Regions from separate parts of the Pseudomonas sp. LBUM1658 genome, predicted to be linked through region 2. Evidence: predicted binding sites of a transcription regulator. Region 2 holds the regulator's gene; the other holds the start of a gene.
What was found. The regulator FliA, encoded in region 2, starts transcription of late flagellar genes. The targets are predictions, from matches to a motif close to CTAAAGTTTNNNNNNNNNNNGCCGNTAA.
Positions count from the first base shown of each region.

Region 1: the regulator FliA is predicted to act here: its motif matches at 2,116-2,143, upstream of ACA064_RS05810 (flagellar protein MotY).

Region 1 is NZ_CP166798.1:1,274,566-1,278,887, forward strand. Features, by position in the region: gene ACA064_RS05795 (peroxiredoxin) at 1-254, shown strand, start outside; gene rnt (ribonuclease T) at 330-1,007, opposite strand; gene pyrC (dihydroorotase) at 1,004-2,050, opposite strand; gene ACA064_RS05810 (flagellar protein MotY) at 2,223-3,131, shown strand; gene ACA064_RS05815 (argininosuccinate synthase) at 3,260-4,322, shown strand, end outside.
Region 2 is NZ_CP166798.1:4,957,034-4,971,604, forward strand. Features, by position in the region: gene ACA064_RS22745 (hypothetical protein) at 1-141, opposite strand, end outside; gene ACA064_RS22750 (DUF2802 domain-containing protein) at 455-859, opposite strand; gene ACA064_RS22755 (chemotaxis protein CheW) at 860-1,342, opposite strand; gene ACA064_RS22760 (CheW domain-containing protein) at 1,421-2,287, opposite strand; gene ACA064_RS22765 (ParA family protein) at 2,525-3,313, opposite strand; gene motD (flagellar motor protein MotD) at 3,364-4,251, opposite strand; gene ACA064_RS22775 (flagellar motor protein) at 4,266-5,006, opposite strand; gene ACA064_RS22780 (protein-glutamate methylesterase/protein-glutamine glutaminase) at 5,006-6,130, opposite strand; gene ACA064_RS22785 (chemotaxis protein CheA) at 6,180-8,381, opposite strand; gene ACA064_RS22790 (protein phosphatase CheZ) at 8,409-9,197, opposite strand; gene ACA064_RS22795 (chemotaxis response regulator CheY) at 9,220-9,591, opposite strand; gene fliA (RNA polymerase sigma factor FliA) at 9,762-10,502, opposite strand; gene fleN (flagellar synthesis regulator FleN) at 10,499-11,329, opposite strand; gene flhF (flagellar biosynthesis GTPase FlhF) at 11,448-12,764, opposite strand; gene flhA (flagellar biosynthesis protein FlhA) at 12,776-14,571, opposite strand, start outside.

The DNA.
Region 1 (4,322 bases), 3.1 Mb from region 2:
TTGAGTCCGAAGGCGGCGTAGCTTTCCGTGGCGCGTTCCTGATCGACGACAAAGGCGTTGTCCGCTCGCAGATCATCAACGACCTGCCGCTGGGCCGTAACATGGAAGAGCTGATCCGTCTGGTCGACGCTCTGCAATTCCACGAAGAGCACGGCGAAGTTTGCCCTGCCAACTGGAAAAAAGGCGACAAAGGCATGACCGCTTCGACCGAAGGCGTCGCAGCTTACCTGACCGAAAACGCTGGCAAGCTGTAAGCCACGCGTCAGGTATAAAAAACCCGGCTGAGAGGCCGGGTTTTTTTATGGGCGCGATTGGATCAGACGAACTGATCAGTCGTGAAAGTCTTCCCAACCACCCATTTGTTTCCAGCGATTGACGATGCCGCAGAACAGCTCGGCCGTCTTCTCGGTGTCGTAGCGCGCCGAGTGGGCCTCACGGCCGTCGAAATCGATATCGGCAGTCTGGCAAGCCTTGGCCAGCACGGTTTGACCGTAAGCCAGGCCAGCCAGGGTGGCAGTGTCGAAGCTCGAGAACGGGTGAAACGGGTTGCGTTTCATGTCCAGGCGCGCGACAGCGGCATTGAGGAAGCCCAGGTCGAAGCTGCTGTTATGCCCCACCAGAATCGCGCGTTTGCAGCCATTGGCCTTCAGGGCCTTGCGTACGCCACGGAAGATATCGGTCAGGGCTGTCTCTTCGCTGACCGCCATGCGCAGTGGATGATCGAGCTTGATCCCGGTGAACTCCAGGGCCGCGGCTTCGATGTTCGCGCCTTCGAAAGGCTCGACCCGGAAGAAATAGGTGTGTTCAGGGTACACAAAGCCTTTTTCGTCCATGCCGATGGTGACGGCGGCAATTTCCAGCAAGGCATCGGTGGCACAGTTGAAACCACCGGTTTCAACATCGACGACTACCGGCAGGTAACCACGAAACCTGGCTGCCATCGGATGGCGCGAACCGCCACCACCGTTTTGGCCGTCTTGTTCGTCGTCGAAATGGTCTTCACTCACGAGTGTTTCTCCAGCAAACGCCAGCGCAGTTTTTCACCGGCGCGCAGCGGGATTACAGACAGCTCGCCGAAGGGCAGGCTGGTAGGGGCGGTCCATTCTTCTCGAACCAGGGTAATGCGATCGGTGTTTACCGGCAGACCGTAGAAACGCGGGCCGTGCAAACTGGCGAAGCCTTCGAGCTTATCCAGCGCATTGCGCTGTTCGAAGGCTTCGGCGTACATCTCGATCGCTGCATAAGCGGTGTAGCAACCGGCACAACCACAAGCCGCTTCTTTGGCGTGTTGGGCGTGCGGGGCCGAATCGGTGCCAAGGAAAAACTTCTCGCTGCCGCTGGTGGCGGCGTCGAGCAGCGCTTCCTGGTGAATATTGCGTTTGAGGATCGGCAAGCAATAGAAGTGCGGACGAATCCCCCCAACCAGCATGTGATTGCGGTTGTACAACAGGTGATGAGCGGTGATGGTCGCGCCAACGTTGGCCGGGGCCTCATTGACGAACTGCACGGCTTCACGAGTGGTGATGTGTTCGAACACTACCTTGAGTGTCGGGAAGTGTTCCACGACCCGGCGCAGGTGTTCGTCGATAAACAGCTTTTCACGGTCGAAGACATCGACATCGCCACGGGTGACTTCCCCGTGGATCAGCAAGGGCAAGCCGACTTCGGCCATGGCTGCCAGTGCCGGAAAGATCTTGTCGATGCTGGTGACACCGGAGTCCGAGTTGGTGGTCGCGCCGGCCGGATAGAGCTTGGCGGCATGCACGAAACCACTGGCCTTGGCCTCGCGGATCTCTGCAGCGGTAGTGCGATCGGTCAGGTAGAGCACCATCAGTGGTTCGAAATGGCTGCCGGCCGGACGTACAGCGAGGATGCGCTGACGGTAGGCGTCGGCTTCAGCGGCATTACGCACCGGTGGTACCAGGTTGGGCATGATGATGGCGCGGCCAAAGGTGCGCGCAACATCGGCGACAGTATTGGGCAGCACAGCACCATCGCGAAGATGTATATGCCAGTCGTCGGGACGCAGCAGGGTCAGGCGGTCGGACATTGGGAATTCCAGGCGGGTCAAACTGAGGGGAATGCTACCGGAAAAGACTCTCTCAGGCACTCGCTATCAAGTTTTGCAGCAAGCTTCCGATATCCCGTAGGTGTGCAGTAAACAAGTGATAGGCCGTAAACCTGTGTGTCGGTCTTTTGTGTAGAAGCCAGTGGAGCCCCCCGTGCGCCAGCGTTATTTAGCCTTGCTCAGTGTGTTTGCCAGCCTGCCCGCGATGGCTCTGACTTACCAGACACGTCTGGAGAGCATCGTGTGGACAGTCGAAGGCGACAAGTTCGAGTGCCGCCTGACCCAGCCTATCACCGACTTCGGCTCGGGGGAGTTCGTGCGGCGCGCTGGTGAGCAGGCGATTTTTCGATTGAAGGCTTTTAACAACTCGCTCGGCGGCGGCTCGGCCACCCTGTTGGCGGCGGCTGCGCCCTGGCAGCCGGGGCGTGGTGATATTAACCTGGGGGCAGTGCAAGTCGGCAGCGGTGATGTGCTCTTCAACAGTTCCCAGACTCAGGCCGGCCGACTGTTCAGTGGTTTGCTGGACGGTCGTAGCCCCTTGGTACGTCATTATTCCCGTGATGGCGGCGTTTCTGAGGTCCGTTTGTTGCCAGTCAAATTCAGTAAGGCCTATGGTGACTATCAAGCCTGCACCGCCAAGCTGTTACCGATGAACTTCGAGCAAGTGAAGCAGGCCCAGGTCGGGTTTCCTGGCGGCGGGATCGAGCTGGATGCGCAGGCCAAGGCCAGGTTGCAGAACGTGCTGGAATTCCTCAAGGCTGATCCGACGGTCAATCACATTGAGCTCGACGGGCACTCGGACAACGGCGGCAACCGCCTGACCAATCGCGATCTATCGCGACGCAGAGCCCTGGCGGTCATGGACTTCTTCAAGGCCAATGGCGTCCCCGAGGCGCAAATCACCTTGCGTTTCCATGGCGAACGCTACCCTTTGGCACCCAATACCAACTCCGCCAATCGGGCGAAGAACCGCCGGGTCAATGTTCATCTTGAGCGTGTGACGCCCAGCGAAAAGCCGGCACCTCAGGTCAGTTCCGCGAGTAATACCGCCGCGACTTCCTGAAACGGCTGTAGTGGTCGCGCACTCGACATAATCTGTCGCTTCGTCGTCATAAGCTGTCGCGCCTCTGTAAATTATCCTGTTAGAACGGTAGACTTGACGGCTTTCCGAAAACCCCGTGGAGTGATGGCATGGCGGACGTAAACAAGGTCGTTCTGGCATATTCCGGCGGCCTGGACACTTCGGTGATCCTCAAGTGGCTGCAGGATACTTATAACTGTGAAGTGGTGACCTTCACTGCTGACCTGGGTCAGGGCGAAGAAGTCGAACCTGCACGCGCCAAGGCACAAGCCATGGGCGTCAAAGAGATCTACATCGACGATTTGCGCGAAGAATTCGTCCGCGATTTCGTGTTCCCGATGTTCCGCGCCAACACCGTTTACGAAGGTGAGTACCTGCTGGGTACCTCCATCGCTCGTCCGTTGATCGCCAAGCGTTTGATCGAAATCGCCAACGAAACCGGTGCCGATGCCATTTCCCATGGCGCAACCGGTAAAGGCAACGACCAGGTTCGTTTTGAACTGGGCGCTTATGCGTTGAAGCCTGGGGTCAAGGTGATTGCTCCGTGGCGTGAATGGGATCTGCTGTCCCGTGAAAAGCTGATGGATTACGCTGAAAAGCACAACATCCCGATCGAGCGCCACGGCAAGAAGAAATCCCCGTACTCGATGGATGCCAACCTGCTGCACATCTCCTATGAAGGCGGCGTGCTGGAAGACACCTGGACCGAGCACGAAGAAGACATGTGGCGTTGGACCAAGTCGCCGGAGGACGCACCGGACGTCGCAACCTATCTTGAGCTGACCTATCGCAATGGCGATATCGTTGCTCTGGACGGCGTTGAAATGACTCCGGCCACAGTCCTGGCGACGCTGAACCGCATTGGCGGTGAAAACGGCATCGGTCGACTGGATATCGTCGAGAACCGTTACGTCGGCATGAAGTCTCGCGGCTGCTACGAGACCCCAGGCGGCACCATCATGCTGCGTGGTCACCGTGCGATCGAGTCGATCACTCTGGACCGCGAAGTGGCTCACCTCAAAGACGAGTTGATGCCTAAATACGCCAGCCTGATCTATACCGGCTACTGGTGGAGCCCTGAGCGTCTGATGCTGCAACAGATGATCGATGCTTCTCAGGCCCACGTAAATGGCGTGGTTCGTCTGAAATTGTACAAAGGCAATATCATTGTCA
Region 2 (14,571 bases):
CCTACCCAGCAAATCGTAAAGTTTACCATCAGGTGTAGACCTGACCGTACCTTTTGCTTTCGGAGTTACCACCGGCCAACCTGGATCTTCTAAATCAAATGACTCAATGACCCCTGTATGACGGACTGGCTCTTGTTCCATGTACGTTCTCCTTCGATCGCTAATCAATTATTCGAAACATATTGAAATCTCGCGCACTGACAGATAGTCAATACTCAAGCGGATTATGGAGAACCTTGACTATATGAACACTATCCAATGTGTAACATTTAAAATATCAATTACTGTCGAGCCATTAACTTGATGATCGACGAGGTAGACGTTACAAGTGACGGGATTCTATCTAAAAGAACGCAGTCGCAGGTTTCAGGGCTGCTTCGCAGCCCAGCGGGGGCAAGCCCCCTCGCCACAACAAGCTCCTTGGCTGCAATTGTTCATCGCCAGCAGCTCGTCTTCAGTTTTTGTGCACCTTGGTCATCAACTCGGCTTCGGCCTGGGTCAGGCCGCAGGACTGGGTCAGTTCGTCGACGCTGGCACCCATGCCCACCAAGCGCGCGGCCTGGGCGAATGAGAGGCTGGTCGGATCACGCTGTTCCAGCCGGGCCAGTTTGTCCGGCAATGGCTCGACCACCGCCCGCAGTTCATGCAGGGCATCGCCCATCCGCACATTACCGTTCTGGTAATCGTCGACGCGCTTGGCCAGGTCCTTGATGCGCTGATCGCGCAGTGCATCGGCCTGGGTTTGGGCCTGGACCTGGACCAGAGCGGCCTGCCGCTGGCGCTTGGCGTAGGCCAGGAACAGCCCCAGGGTCGTTACCCAGAGGATGCCCAGAACAATCACAGCCACCTCAAGAATCAATCAGATTTGCTCCAGGTCCGACCATTCTTCTTCGCTCATCATCTTGTCCAGCTCGACCAGGATCAGCAGTTCGCCGTTCTTGTTGCACACACCCTGGATGAACTTGGCCGATTCTTCGTTACCGACGTTGGGCGCGGTTTCGATTTCCGACTGACGCAGATAAACCACTTCCGCCACGCTGTCGACCATGATCCCGACCACTTGCTTGTCGGCTTCGATGATCACGATACGGGTGTTGTCGCTGATTTCAGCGTTCATCAGTCCGAAGCGCTGACGGGTGTCGATCACGGTGACCACGTTGCCGCGCAGGTTGATGATGCCCAGCACGTAGGCTGGTGCACCCGGGACTGGCGCGATTTCGGTGTAGCGCAGGACTTCCTGAACGCGCATCACGTTGATGCCGTAGGTTTCATTGTCCAGCTTGAAGGTCACCCATTGCAGGATCGGATCTTCGGAACTCTGTAGAGACGACGACTTATTCATACCCCTGACCCCTCAAAAAAACCGTTGGAAACGGTGTGTGTTCTGTCTGGCCGCACTCAAGGTGCAGCCTGTTGTTGGTTATGCAGGCTTGTTCGTCGGCTTGCTGCCGGGCAGATGCCTGGCCCCACCGCTGGCAATCAATTCGGCCAGTTCGGCGACATCCAGCAGCGCGCACATGTGCTCGATCACCGTGCCGGCCAGCCATGGACGCTGACCACGATGGCTGCGCCATTTGATTTCGTTCGGATTCAGGCGCAGGGAACGGCTGACCTGATGCACCGCCAGCCCCCATTCATAGCCCTGAACCGAGATCACGTATTGCAAGCCCTGACGGAAATCATCGCGGTAGCGATCCGGCATGACCCAGCGCGCGGTATCCAGTACTTTCAGGTTGCCGGCCTGGCTCGGCAGAATCCCGAGGAACCACTCCGGCTGACCGAACAGCGGCGTCAGTTCGTGGCCGGCGAGGGAATAGATTGAACCCAGGCAAACCAGCGGCACTGCCAGCGTCAGGCCCGCCACATCGAACAGCAGGCATTCGAACGGTTCGCCAGCCCAGGACGGGCGACCGTCGCTATCGACTGGCGGCGGCGTGTTGCTCGGTGGCAGATGAACTTCGGCCACTGGCGCGACCAGGGCTTGCACCTGCGGTGCGACAGTCAACACGGGCGGCAAAACCGCTGCAGGTGCTTCGACCAAGGCAACCGGGGCTCGTACCACTGGCGCTAGCACTGGCGCCGCGACCACCGCGGGTTGCTGCGCATCGCGGGCCTGCTCTTCGAGCACGGCGGCCTGAAACTCATCCAGCGTGTCTTGCGCCGCCACCCGCTCGGGCAACGCTTCAGGTGTCAGTTCAAGCTCTTCGGTCGCGTCCTGCAGCAGCGCGTCCAGATAAGACTGCAGCGCCAGTTGCGGCCGAGAAGTGATTTTTACCGGCCGGTTCATTGTTTTCTCCAGCAGATCATTCGGTGCGCCGGAAAAGATCGCAGGCTGCGCCAGCTCCTACGCCGATCCTCCACACCCCGGATGTCGGGGGTGTACACAAATCCCGTAGGAGCTGCCGAAGGCTGCGATCTGTTGATCTTGATGTGCGGCACTCCCGGTACCGCCAAAAGATCGCAGGCTACGCCAGCTCCTGCAAAAGCTGCGTCCGACCTCGGTCCCGTAGAAAGAAGCCTCATTTCAAGCCACCTGCGCAACGAGTTGTTGCGCCAGCAGGTGTTTGAGCAACGACCGATAAGCCAACACCCCACGGCTTTTGCCGTCGAACTGCGAAGGTGTCAGGCCGGCCCGGCTGGCATCGCGCAAACGGGTATCGACCGGAATGTAGCCTTGCCAGATGTCGTCGGGATACATGTCGCGCAGCACCCGTAAGGTGCCCAGGGAAGCCTGGGTCCGGCGGTCGAACAGGGTCGGTACGATGCTGAAAGGCAACACCTGCTTGCGCGAGCGATTGATCATCGCCAGGGTGTTGACCATGCGTTCCAGACCTTTGACCGCCAGGTGCTCGGTCTGTACCGGAATCACCAACTGCTGGCTGGCCGCCAAGGCATTGACCATCAGCAAGCCGAGCAACGGCGGGCTGTCGATCAGCGCGTAATCGAAATCCTGCCACAACTGCGCCAGGCTCCTGGCGATCACCAGGCCCAGGCCACTCTGGCCCGGCGACTGACGCTCGAGGGTGGCCAGCGCGGTGCTCGACGGCAACAGGGAAATGCGTTCGTCACTGGTCTTGAGCAGCAATTGACCGGGCAACCCGGCCGGCACACTGCCCTTGTGCAGAAACAGGTCGTAGCCGCTGTGTTCGAGGCTGTCAGGGTCATAGCCGAAGTAGCTGGTCATGGAGCCGTGGGGGTCGAGATCGACCACGACCACGCGCTTGCCCGCCTCGGCCAGCAAACCGGCTAGAGCGATGGAACTGGTGGTTTTACCAACACCACCCTTTTGATTGGCGACTGCCCAGACTCTCATTCGGATTGTTCCTCCCGGTCGAACAAGTTCAACCGAGAAATAGCGCTACGTTATAGAGCCGGCGACAGAGAATTGACGGCACTCTCAGGCCCCGGCGACTTTACAGACGTGGGTGCAGTTTGTGTGCCAGCACGCTTCAAGGCCGCATCCGGCTTGGCATTCGCCGCCCCGGTAGCGGTCAGGCTGCGACGCACATCGAGATTGCGCGAGACCACCAGCACCACCCGCCGATTGCGCGCACGGCCATCGGCGGTGGCATTGTTGGCCACCGGTTGAAACTCGCCGTATCCCACCGAAGCCAGGCGGCCGGGATTCACCCCCTGCATCGCCAGCATGCGCACGATGCTCGCCGAGCGCGCCGAAGACAGCTCCCAGTTGGTCGGGTATTGCGCGGTGCGGATCGGCTGATTGTCGGTAAAACCTTCGACGTGAATCGGGTTATCGAAGGGTTTGAGAATCACCGCGACCTTATCGATGATATTGAACGCGATATCGCTGGGCATCGCGTCGCCGCTGCCGAACAGCAGGCTGGAATTGAGTTCGATCTCTATCCACAGCTCATTGCCGCGGATGGTCATCTGCCTGGAGCTGAGCAGGTCGCCGAACGCCGCGCTGATGTCATCGGCGATCGACTTCAGCGGGTCATTGCTCGCCCCGGCGATGCCGGCATCGACTTGCTCGCTGTCCTTGACCAGGGGTTGCGCCGGGGTGACCGTCTTCGCTCGTTCGTCGCCAATCGGAATCGGCTTGAGGGCGCGATCCGAATCGGTGAACACGCCAATCAACGCCTCGGAAATCACCTTGTACTTGCCTTCGTTGACCGACGAAATCGAATACATGACGACAAAGAAAGCGAACAGCAAGGTGATGAAGTCGGCATAGGACACCAGCCAGCGTTCGTGGTTGACGTGTTCTTCAGTGTGGCGACGACGAGCCATAGTCCATTACCCCATCAGTCCATGAAACCCTGAAGCTTCAACTCAATGGAACGAGGATTCTCACCTTCGGCAATCGACAGGATTCCTTCAAGTAACATTTCGCGATACCGCGACTGGCGCATGGCTATCGACTTGAGTTTGCTGGCAATCGGCAACAGCACCAGGTTGGCACTGGCGACCCCGTAGATGGTTGCGACGAAGGCCACGGCAATCCCGCTGCCCAATTGCGAAGGGTCGGCCAGGTTGCCCATGACATGGATCAGGCCCATCACCGCACCGATGATGCCGATGGTCGGCGCATAACCGCCCATGCTTTCAAAGACTTTGGCAGCTTCGATGTCGCGGCTTTCCTGGGTGTAGAAGTCCACCTCGAGGATACTGCGAATCGCTTCCGGCTCGGCACCGTCCACCAGCAATTGCAGGCCTTTTCGCGAGTAATTGTCGGGTTCGGCATCGGCCACCCCTTCCAGCCCGAGCAAACCTTCCTTGCGCGCCGTCAGGCTCCAGCCGACCACCCGATCGACGCCGCCGGCCAGGTCGATCCTCGGTGGAAAAATGATCCATACCAGGATCTGCATCGAACGCTTGAAGGCGCTCATCGGTGCCTGCAACAACGCCGCGCCGACCGTCCCGCCGATCACGATCAAGGCCGCCGGACCGTTGGCCAGCGCCCCGAGATGACCGCCTTCCAGGTAGTTGCCGCCTATGATCGCGACAAACGCCAGGATGATCCCGATGAGGCTTAAAACATCCATCAGAGACACGCCTCGACCAGATGCTTGCCGATCTCGTCCAGGCTGTACACCGCGTCCGCCAGGTCAGCCTTGACGATCGCCATCGGCATCCCGTAGATCACGCAGCTGGCTTCGTCCTGGGCCCAGATCGCGCTGCCACCCTGCTTGAGCAGGCGTGCGCCTTCGCGGCCGTCGGCGCCCATACCGGTGAGTACCACCGCCAGAACTTTGTCACCGTAGGACTTGGCCGCCGAACCGAAGGTGATGTCCACGCACGGCTTGTAGTTCAGACGTTCGTCGCCCGGAAGGATTTTCACCGCGCCACGGCCGTCGATCATCATCTGTTTGCCACCCGGCGCCAGCAAGGCCAGGCCCGGACGCAGAATGTCGCCGTCCTCGGCTTCCTTGACGCTGATCCGGCACAGCTTGTCCAAACGCTCGGCGAAGGCCTTGGTGAAGGCCGCCGGCATGTGCTGGACCAGCACGATCGGCGCTGGAAAGTTTGCCGGCAATTGAGTCAGCACCCGCTGCAACGCGACCGGGCCACCGGTAGACGTACCAATCGCCACCAGCCTGTAGGCTTTGCGTTTCGGTGCCGGTGAGCTTGGGCTGGCCACTGGCGTGCGAGCCGGAATCGGCGCGGGAGCCGGACGTGTCGGCACACTGCTGCCCAGACTGCTGACCGCGGGTGACGGTGCCGCGAACGGTTGCGCCGCCGGAGCGCTGCTGTAGGCACTGAAACGCCGGTTGCTGTGGGAGATGCTGTGAACCTTCTCGCACAGCAGTTGCTTGACCTTCTCGGGGTTGCGCGAGATGTCTTCGAAATTCTTCGGCAGGAAGTCCACCGCACCGGCATCCAGCGCATCGAGGGTGACCCGGGCGCCTTCATGGGTCAGCGAGGAGAACATCAATACCGGGGTCGGGCAGCGCTGCATGATGTGCCGCACTGCCGTGATGCCATCCATCAGCGGCATCTCATAGTCCATGGTGATCACGTCCGGCTTGAGGGCCAGGGCCTGATCGATCGCCTCTCTACCATTGGTCGCCGTACCGACGACCTGGATATTCGGATCCGCTGAAAGAATTTCCGAGACGCGGCGGCGGAAAAAACCCGAATCATCCACCACCAGGACCTTGACTACCATAAACACTCCGTTAGGCAGGGCGGGGCAAGACTGCCCTGCTCCACCAGAATCAAATACGCCGCGCGGCGTAACGCTTGAGCATGCTCGGGACATCGAGAATCAAGGCGATGCGGCCGTCACCGGTAATGGTGGCGCCGGACATGCCCGGGGTTCCCTGGAGCATTTTGCCCAATGGCTTGATGACCACTTCTTCCTGGCCAACCAGTTGATCGACGACAAAGCCGATCCGCTGGGTGCCCACCGAAAGGATCACCACATGGCCTTCACGCTGCTCTTCATGAGCGGCGGAAGCGACCAGCCAGCGCTTGAGGTAAAACAGTGGCAGCGCCTTGTCGCGCACGATCACCACTTCCTGACCGTCGACCACGTTGGTGCGCGACAGGTCGAGGTGGAAGATCTCGTTGACGTTGACCAGCGGGAAGGCGAAGGCCTGGTTGCCGAGCATGACCATCAGCGTCGGCATGATCGCCAGGGTCAACGGCACCTTGATGACGATCTTCGAGCCCTGGCCCTTGGTCGAGTAGATGTTGATCGAACCGTTGAGCTGGGAAATCTTGGTTTTCACCACGTCCATGCCCACGCCACGACCGGACACGTCGGAAATCTCGGTCTTGGTCGAGAAGCCTGGCGCAAAGATCAGGTTGTAGCATTCGGTGTCGCTCAGACGATCCGCGGCATCCTTGTCCATCACCCCACGTTTCACCGCGATGGCGCGCAGGACGTGAGGGTCCATGCCCTTGCCGTCATCGGAGATCGACAGCAGGATGTGGTCGCCTTCCTGCTCCGCCGCCAGAATCACTTTGCCGCCGCGGGACTTGCCCGCAGCTTCGCGCTCTTCCGGCGATTCGCAACCATGGTCGACCGCGTTGCGCACCAAGTGGACCAGCGGGTCGGCCAGGGCTTCGACCAGGTTCTTGTCGAGGTCGGTTTCTTCGCCGACCAGTTCCAGGTTGATCTCTTTCTTCAGCTGCCGTGCCAGGTCGCGGACCAGTCGCGGGAAGCGCCCGAAGACTTTCTTGATCGGCTGCATGCGGGTCTTCATCACCGCGGTCTGCAGATCGGCCGTCACCACGTCGAGGTTCGACACGGCTTTGGACATGGCTTCGTCGCCACTGTTGAGACCCAGGCGCACCAGGCGGTTACGCACCAGCACCAGTTCACCGACCATGTTCATGATCTCGTCCAGCCGCGCGGTATCGACCCGCACAGTGGTCTCGGCTTCGCTGGCCGGCTTTTCCGCTGGCGGCGAAGTCGGGGCACGGGCAGGTGCAGCCGCTGCGGCAGGCTTCGGTGCTTGAACCTTGGGTTCAGCTGCCTTGGCGACAGGCTTGACCACTGCTTTGACCACCGGTGCGGCCACTGCAGCGCTGGCGCCCATTTCAGTGAACTTGCCTTTGCCGTGCAATTCATCGAGCAGCGATTCGAACTCGTGATCGGAAATCAGATCACTGCCCGCCGCTACCGCGCTGGGCGCGGCCGGAGCCGGTACCGCAGCGATAGCCGATTCCAGGGCTTCGACCGCGAAGGTGCCCTTGCCGTGCAACTGGTCGAGCAGTGCTTCGAATTCGTCGTCGGTAATTTCGTTGCTGGCCGCTACGGCCACAGGGGCTGCAGGCTCGACCGGTGTGGCGAGTGCGTCGACCGCGAACTGGCCTTTGCCGTGCAACTGATCGAGCAACGACTCGAACTCGGCATCGCTGATTTCATCGCTGCCCGCCGCTACCGGTGCTGCTGCAGGTGCTTCGGCTTGGGCCTTCACCGCATTGAGCGAGTCGAGCAACAATTCGAATTCATTGTCAGTGACGTCCCCCGAATCGCTCTCGGCGACCGGTTCGGCACTCACTTCTACCGCCACTGCAGCGGCGGGCTCAGCCAGGCGCGCCAGGGCCGCCAACAACTCTGGCGTTGCGGCGGTGACCGTGGTGCGCTCGCGGACTTCGGTGAACATACCGTTCACCGCATCCAGCGCTTCCAGAACCACGTCCATCAATTCCGAGTCGACCCGTCGTTCACCCTTGCGCAGGATGTCGAAGACGTTCTCGGCGATGTGACAGCACTCCACCAGCTCATGCAGCTGGAGGAAGCCGGCGCCCCCTTTTACAGTGTGAAAACCGCGAAAGATTGCATTGAGCAAATCCGCATCATCGGGTCGGCTTTCCAGCTCGACCAGTTGTTCGGACAGTTGCTCAAGAATCTCGCCGGCCTCAACCAGAAAATCCTGAAGGATCTCTTCATCGGCGCCGAAGCTCATGTGTATGGGTGCTCCTGATAGGTCGGCCTAAAATCCAAGGCTGGAAAGCAAATCGTCTACATCGTCCTGACCGGACACAACGTCTTCACGTTTATCGGCATGAATCTGCGGACCTTCACCCTGAGACAGATGTTTTTCTGGATCTTTTTCCGCGAGGATCGCTTCACGGTCATGTTCAATGCCGGCAAAACGGTCGACCTGACTGGCCATCAGCACCAATTTGAGCAGATTGCTTTCAACTTCCGTGACCAACTGAGTCACGCGCTTGATCACCTGACCGGTAAGGTCCTGGTAATCCTGCGCCAGCAGGATGTCGTTGAGATTGGCCGAGACGATACGATTCTGTTGCTCGCTGCGCGTCAGAAAACCGTCGACCCGCCGGGCCAGCTCACGGAACTCTTCGGCACCGATTTCGCGGCGCATGAAACGTCCCCAGTCGGCACTCAACGCCTGGGCGTCATTGGTCAGGCCGTTGACCAGCGGCGTGCTGTCCTCGACCAGATCCATGGTGCGATTGGCCGCAGCTTCGGTCAGCCTGACCACATAGGACAGGCGCTCAGTGGCATCCGTGATCTGTGAAACTTCCTTGGCTTGCGGCATGTTCGGGTCAATCTGAAAATTGACGATCGCACTATGCAGTTCGCGAGTGAGCTTGCCGACTTCCTGGTACAGGCCGCGATCACGGGTCTGGTTGAGCTCATGGATCAATTGCACAGCATCGCCGAATTGGCCTTTTTCAAGGCTGTCGACCAGCTCGCGGGCATGTTTTTTCAGGGTTAATTCAAAATCGCCCTGTGAAGTTTCGTAATGCTCCATAGCTCCCCCATGGCGAATTCCATCAACCGATGCGTTCGAAGATCTTTTCAATCTTGTCTTTCAACGCCTGGGCCGTGAAGGGTTTGACCACGTAGCCATTCACTCCGGCCTGAGCGGCCTCGATAATTTGCTCGCGCTTGGCTTCGGCCGTGACCATCAGCACCGGCAGGTGCTTGAGCTTTTCATCGGCACGCACGTGACGCAGCAGGTCGATACCGGTCATGCCGGGCATGTTCCAGTCGGTTACCAGAAAGTCGATGCTCCCACTGTTGAGGACCGGAATCGCGGTAGTACCGTCATCCGCCTCGACCGTGTTGGTGAACCCAAGGTCACGCAACAGGTTTTTAATGATCCGCCGCATTGTTGAGAAGTCATCAACGATGAGGATTTTCATGTTCTTGTCCAATTCGACCTCCAAGCAGTCTTAAAACGCGCCCAGCACCTGTACGCGCCATCGCTATCAATTCGGCGTAACACTCAACGGTTGTATGAAGCACAACGGGCCGTGACCGGTTCAGCAACAACGCCGTACCAGCCTCGTTCGCAGTGTCCCCACACTGCCTGTCAGCGCGCTCGCCACTCCCCCAAACGCCCCCGCAAGCGGGCCGCGCACTGGCTGTGTAACTGGCTGACCCGCGATTCGCTGACCCCCAGGACCTCACCGATTTCCTTGAGGTTCAGCTCTTCGTCGTAGTACAGCGCCAAGACCAGTCGCTCACGCTCCGGCAAATTGGCAATCGCGTCCGCCAACGCAGCCTGGAAACGCTCATCTTCCAGATCACGCGACGGCTCGAGATGAGCACTCGCGCCATCCTCATGCAGCCCTTCATGTTCGCCGTCCTGCAACAGATCGTCGAAACTGAACAGTCGGCTGCCCAAGGTATCGTTCAAAATCCCGTAATAATCGTCGAGACTCAATTGGAGTTCGGCCGCAACCTCATGATCTTTAGCGTCGCGACCGGTTTTAGCTTCAATTGAGCGAATGGCGTCACTGACCATCCGGGTATTGCGGTGTACCGAACGCGGCGCCCAGTCACCTTTACGCACCTCATCGAGCATCGCCCCACGAATACGGATACCGGCATAGGTCTCGAAACTCGCACCCTTGCTGGCGTCGTATTTGGTCGAGACCTCGAGCAGGCCGATCATCCCGGCCTGGATCAGATCCTCGACTTGCACACTGGCCGGCAGACGCGCCAGCAAGTGGTAGGCAATCCGCTTGACCAGCGGCGCATGACGCTCGATCAGCTCGTGCTGACTGTCACGTGCCGAGGCTTTGTAAAGGTTGTAGCCGCTGGATGTCATATGACGGGACCCGCTGTTTGATGCACCAGGCGCTCGACGAAAAACTCCAGGTGCCCGCGCGGATTGGCTGGCAACGGCCAGGTATCGACTTTCTGCGCGATGGCCTTGAATGCCAGCGAGCATTTGGAACGCGGGAACGCTTCGTAGACTGCACGCTGCTTTTGCACCGCCTTGCGCACGCATTCGTCGTAGGGCACCGCACCGACGTATTGTAAGGCGACGTCGAGGAAGCGATCAGTGACCTTGGTCAACTTGGCGAACAGGTTGCGCCCTTCCTGCGGGCTCTGCGCCATGTTGGCGAGAACCCGGAAACGGTTCATGCCGTAATCGCGATTGAGCAGTTTGATCAGCGCGTAGGCGTCGGTGATTGAAGTCGGTTCGTCGCAGACCACCAGCAATACTTCCTGGGCTGCCCGGACGAAACTGACCACCGACTCGCCAATCCCGGCGGCGGTGTCGATCACCAGCACGTCGAGGTTGTCGCCGATATCGCTGAAGGCCTGGATCAGCCCGGCATGCTGCGCCGGACTCAGGTGCACCATGCTCTGCGTGCCGGACGCCGCAGGAACGATGCGGATTCCGCCCGGCCCCTGCAGCAGCACATCGCGCAGTTCACAGCGCCCCTCGACCACATCGGCCAGAGTGCGTTTGGGTGTCAGTCCCAACAGAACGTCGACGTTCGCCAGCCCCAGATCGGCATCCAGCAGCATGACGCGCCGGCCGAGCTCTGCTAGAGCCAGGGACAAGTTCACTGACACGTTAGTTTTCCCGACGCCACCTTTGCCGCCGGTCACCGCGATCACCTGTACGGGATGCATGCTGCCCATGTTCGTTCTTTACCTTGTCTTACTTAGACGGAGGCCACATAACTGGCTGCGCGTTCCCATTGGAACAATGCATGGCAGACCATCGATGTAGGTACACTGCAATCTATTCATGATTACCTCAGCCGACCCGCTTGGTCGGACTGTGGTAGAGGTCAGCGAACATATCAGCCATGGCTTCTTCGCTGGGTTCTTCCTGCATCTGCACACTCACTGCGCGACTGACCAATTGATGGCGACGCGGCAAATGCAGATCATCCGGTATCCGCGGCCCATCGGTCAGATAGGCAACGGGTAACTGGTGACTGATCGCCAGGCTCAACACTTCGCCCAGACTCGCTGTTTCATCCAGTTTAGTCAGGATGCAGCCAGCCAGCCCGCAGCGTTTGTAACTGTGGTAAGCAGCGGTTAGAACCTGTTTCTGGCTAGTGGTTGCCAGGACCAGATAATTTTTTGACTTGATCCCGCGCCCGGCCAGGCTTTCCAGCTGCATGCGCAACGCCGGGTCGCTGGCTTGAAGGCCGGCGGTATCGATCAACACCACACGCTTGCGCAGCAGCGGATCGAGGGCCTGGGCCAGGGACTGGCCCGGGTCGAGGTGGGTCACCGGCACATTGAGGATGCGGCCCAGGGTCTTGAGTTGTTCCTGGGCACCAATCCGGTAGCTGTCCATGCTCACCAGCGCGATGTTCTGCGCGCCGTACTTGAGCACATAACGCGCCGCCAGCTTGGCCAGGGTGGTGGTCTTGCCCATGCCGGCGGGGCCGACCATGGCAATCACCCCGCCCTCTTCCAGCGGCTCGATTTCGGGTGTGGCAATCATCCGCGCCAGGTGCGCCAACAGCATGCGCCAGGCCTGACGAGGTTCTTCAATTTCAGTAATCAGTGCCAGCAAATCCCGCGACAGCGGACCGGACAAACCGATGCGTTGCAGACGGCGCCAAAGGTTGGCTTGCTGGGGCCGACTGCCTTGCAACTGGTTCCAGGCCAGCGAGCCCAACTGCACTTCCAGCAGTTCACGCAGGCCATTGAGTTCGAAGCGCATCGAGTCGAACGCCCGCTGATCCACTGAAGGCGCAGCCGATGGCGGCGCAGGGCGCGGTGGTTCGACGAAGGTCGGCTCGATCAGGGGTTCAGCGGCGGTCAGCGGCAAACCGGCGTACAACTGACGATTGTTCGTTGAATCGCCATCCCCGCGCAGGCTCAGTTCCGCCTGGGCGGTGACGATCCGCGACTGGGTTTTGCGCAGTTCGTCTTCGAGTTCGATATTTGGCACGCGCGGAGCCAGCGCGGACAGTTTGTAATCCAGGGCAGCCGTCAGCTCGACCCCGCCGGCGATCCGGCGGTTACCGATAATCGTGGCATCGGCGCCCAGCTCATCGCGAACCAGTTTCATGGCCTGACGCATATCGGCGGCGAAAAAACGCTTAACTTGCATAACCCACTACCTCAGCCGTTGGGCCCTACTGTCGCAACGATGGTCACTTGCTTGTTGTCAGGAATTTCCTGATACGCCAACACATGCAAACCCGGGACTGCCAGACGTCCGAACCGCGAAAGCATCGCGCGGACCGGACCGGCTACCAGCAATATCACCGGTTGACCTTGCATTTCCTGACGCTGCGCCGCATCGATCAACGAGCGTTGCAACTTCTCGGCCATGCTTGGCTCCAGCAGAACGCCCTCTTCCTGGCCTTGTCCTGCCTTCTGCAAACTATTGAGCAATATCTGTTCCAACCTTGGCTCAAGGGTGATCACAGGCAGCTCGGACTCAAGCCCTACAATGCTTTGGACGATGGCACGGGACAATCCGACGCGCACCGCGGCAACCAACGCGGCAGTATCTTGACTCTTGTTGGCGTTGTTCGCGATGGCCTCGGCGATGCTGCGGATATCGCGCACCGGCACCTGCTCGGCCAACAGCGCCTGCAGCACCTTGAGCAGTTGCGACAGCGACAGAATGCCCGGCACCAACTCTTCCGCAAGCTTAGGCGAACCTTTGGCCAGCAACTGCATGAGTTGCTGGACTTCTTCGTGGCCGATCAGCTCACTGGAGTGCTTGTAGAGAATCTGGTTGAGGTGGGTGGCGACCACGGTGCTGGCATCGACCACCGTGTACCCCAGCGATTGCGCCTGGGCGCGCTGGCTGACCTCGATCCACACCGCCTCCAGGCCGAAGGCCGGATCTTTGGCGGTAATGCCATTGAGCGTGCCGAAGACCTGCCCCGGGTTGATCGCCAGTTCGCGATCCGGGTAGATCTCGGCCTCGGCCAGGGTCACCCCCATCAGGGTCAGGCGGTAGGCGCTGGGCGCCAGATCGAGGTTGTCTCGAATATGCACGGTGGGCATGAGGAACCCGAGATCCTGGGAGAGCTTCTTGCGCACGCCCTTGATCCGCGCCAGCAACTGACCACCCTGATTGCGGTCCACCAGCGGAATCAGCCGGTAGCCGACCTCCAGGCCGATCATGTCGATCGGCGTCACGTCATCCCAGCCCAGCTCTTTGGTTTCCTGGGCGCGGGCTGGCGATGGCAGCAGCTCCTGCTGGCGCTGGACCTCTTGCAGCGCCTGGACCTTGACCACGCTCTGCTTCTTCCAGAACAGATAAGCACCGCCGCCAGCCAGGGCGGCCATGCTGAGAAAGGAAAAGTGCGGCATGCCCGGCACCAGGCCCATCACCGCCATCATGCCGGCGGCCACAGCCAGGGCCTTGGGCGAGGCAAACATCTGCCGATTGATCTGTTTGCCCATGTCTTCGGAACCGGAAGCACGGGTCACCATGATCGCCGCGGCGGTCGACAGCAACAGTGATGGCAATTGCGCCACCAAACCGTCACCAATGGTCAACAGCGCGTAGACCTTGCCCGCATCGCCAAAGCTCATGCCGTGCTGGAAGATACCCACCGCCATGCCACCGATCAGGTTGATGAACAGAATCAACAGACCGGCGATGGCATCACCGCGAACGAATTTGCTGGCACCGTCCATGGAACCGTAGAACTCGGCTTCCTGGGCCACTTCCATCCGGCGCGCCTTGGCCTGGCCCTGATCGATCAGGCCAGCGTTCAAATCAGCGTCGATGGCCATCTGTTTGCCGGGCATCGCATCAAGGGTGAAACGCGCGCTCACCTCGGAGATCCGCCCGGCACCCTTGGTCACTACCACGAAGTTGATGATCATCAGAATCGCGAAGACCACGATACCGACCACGTAGTTACCGCCGATCACCACCTCACCGAAGGCCT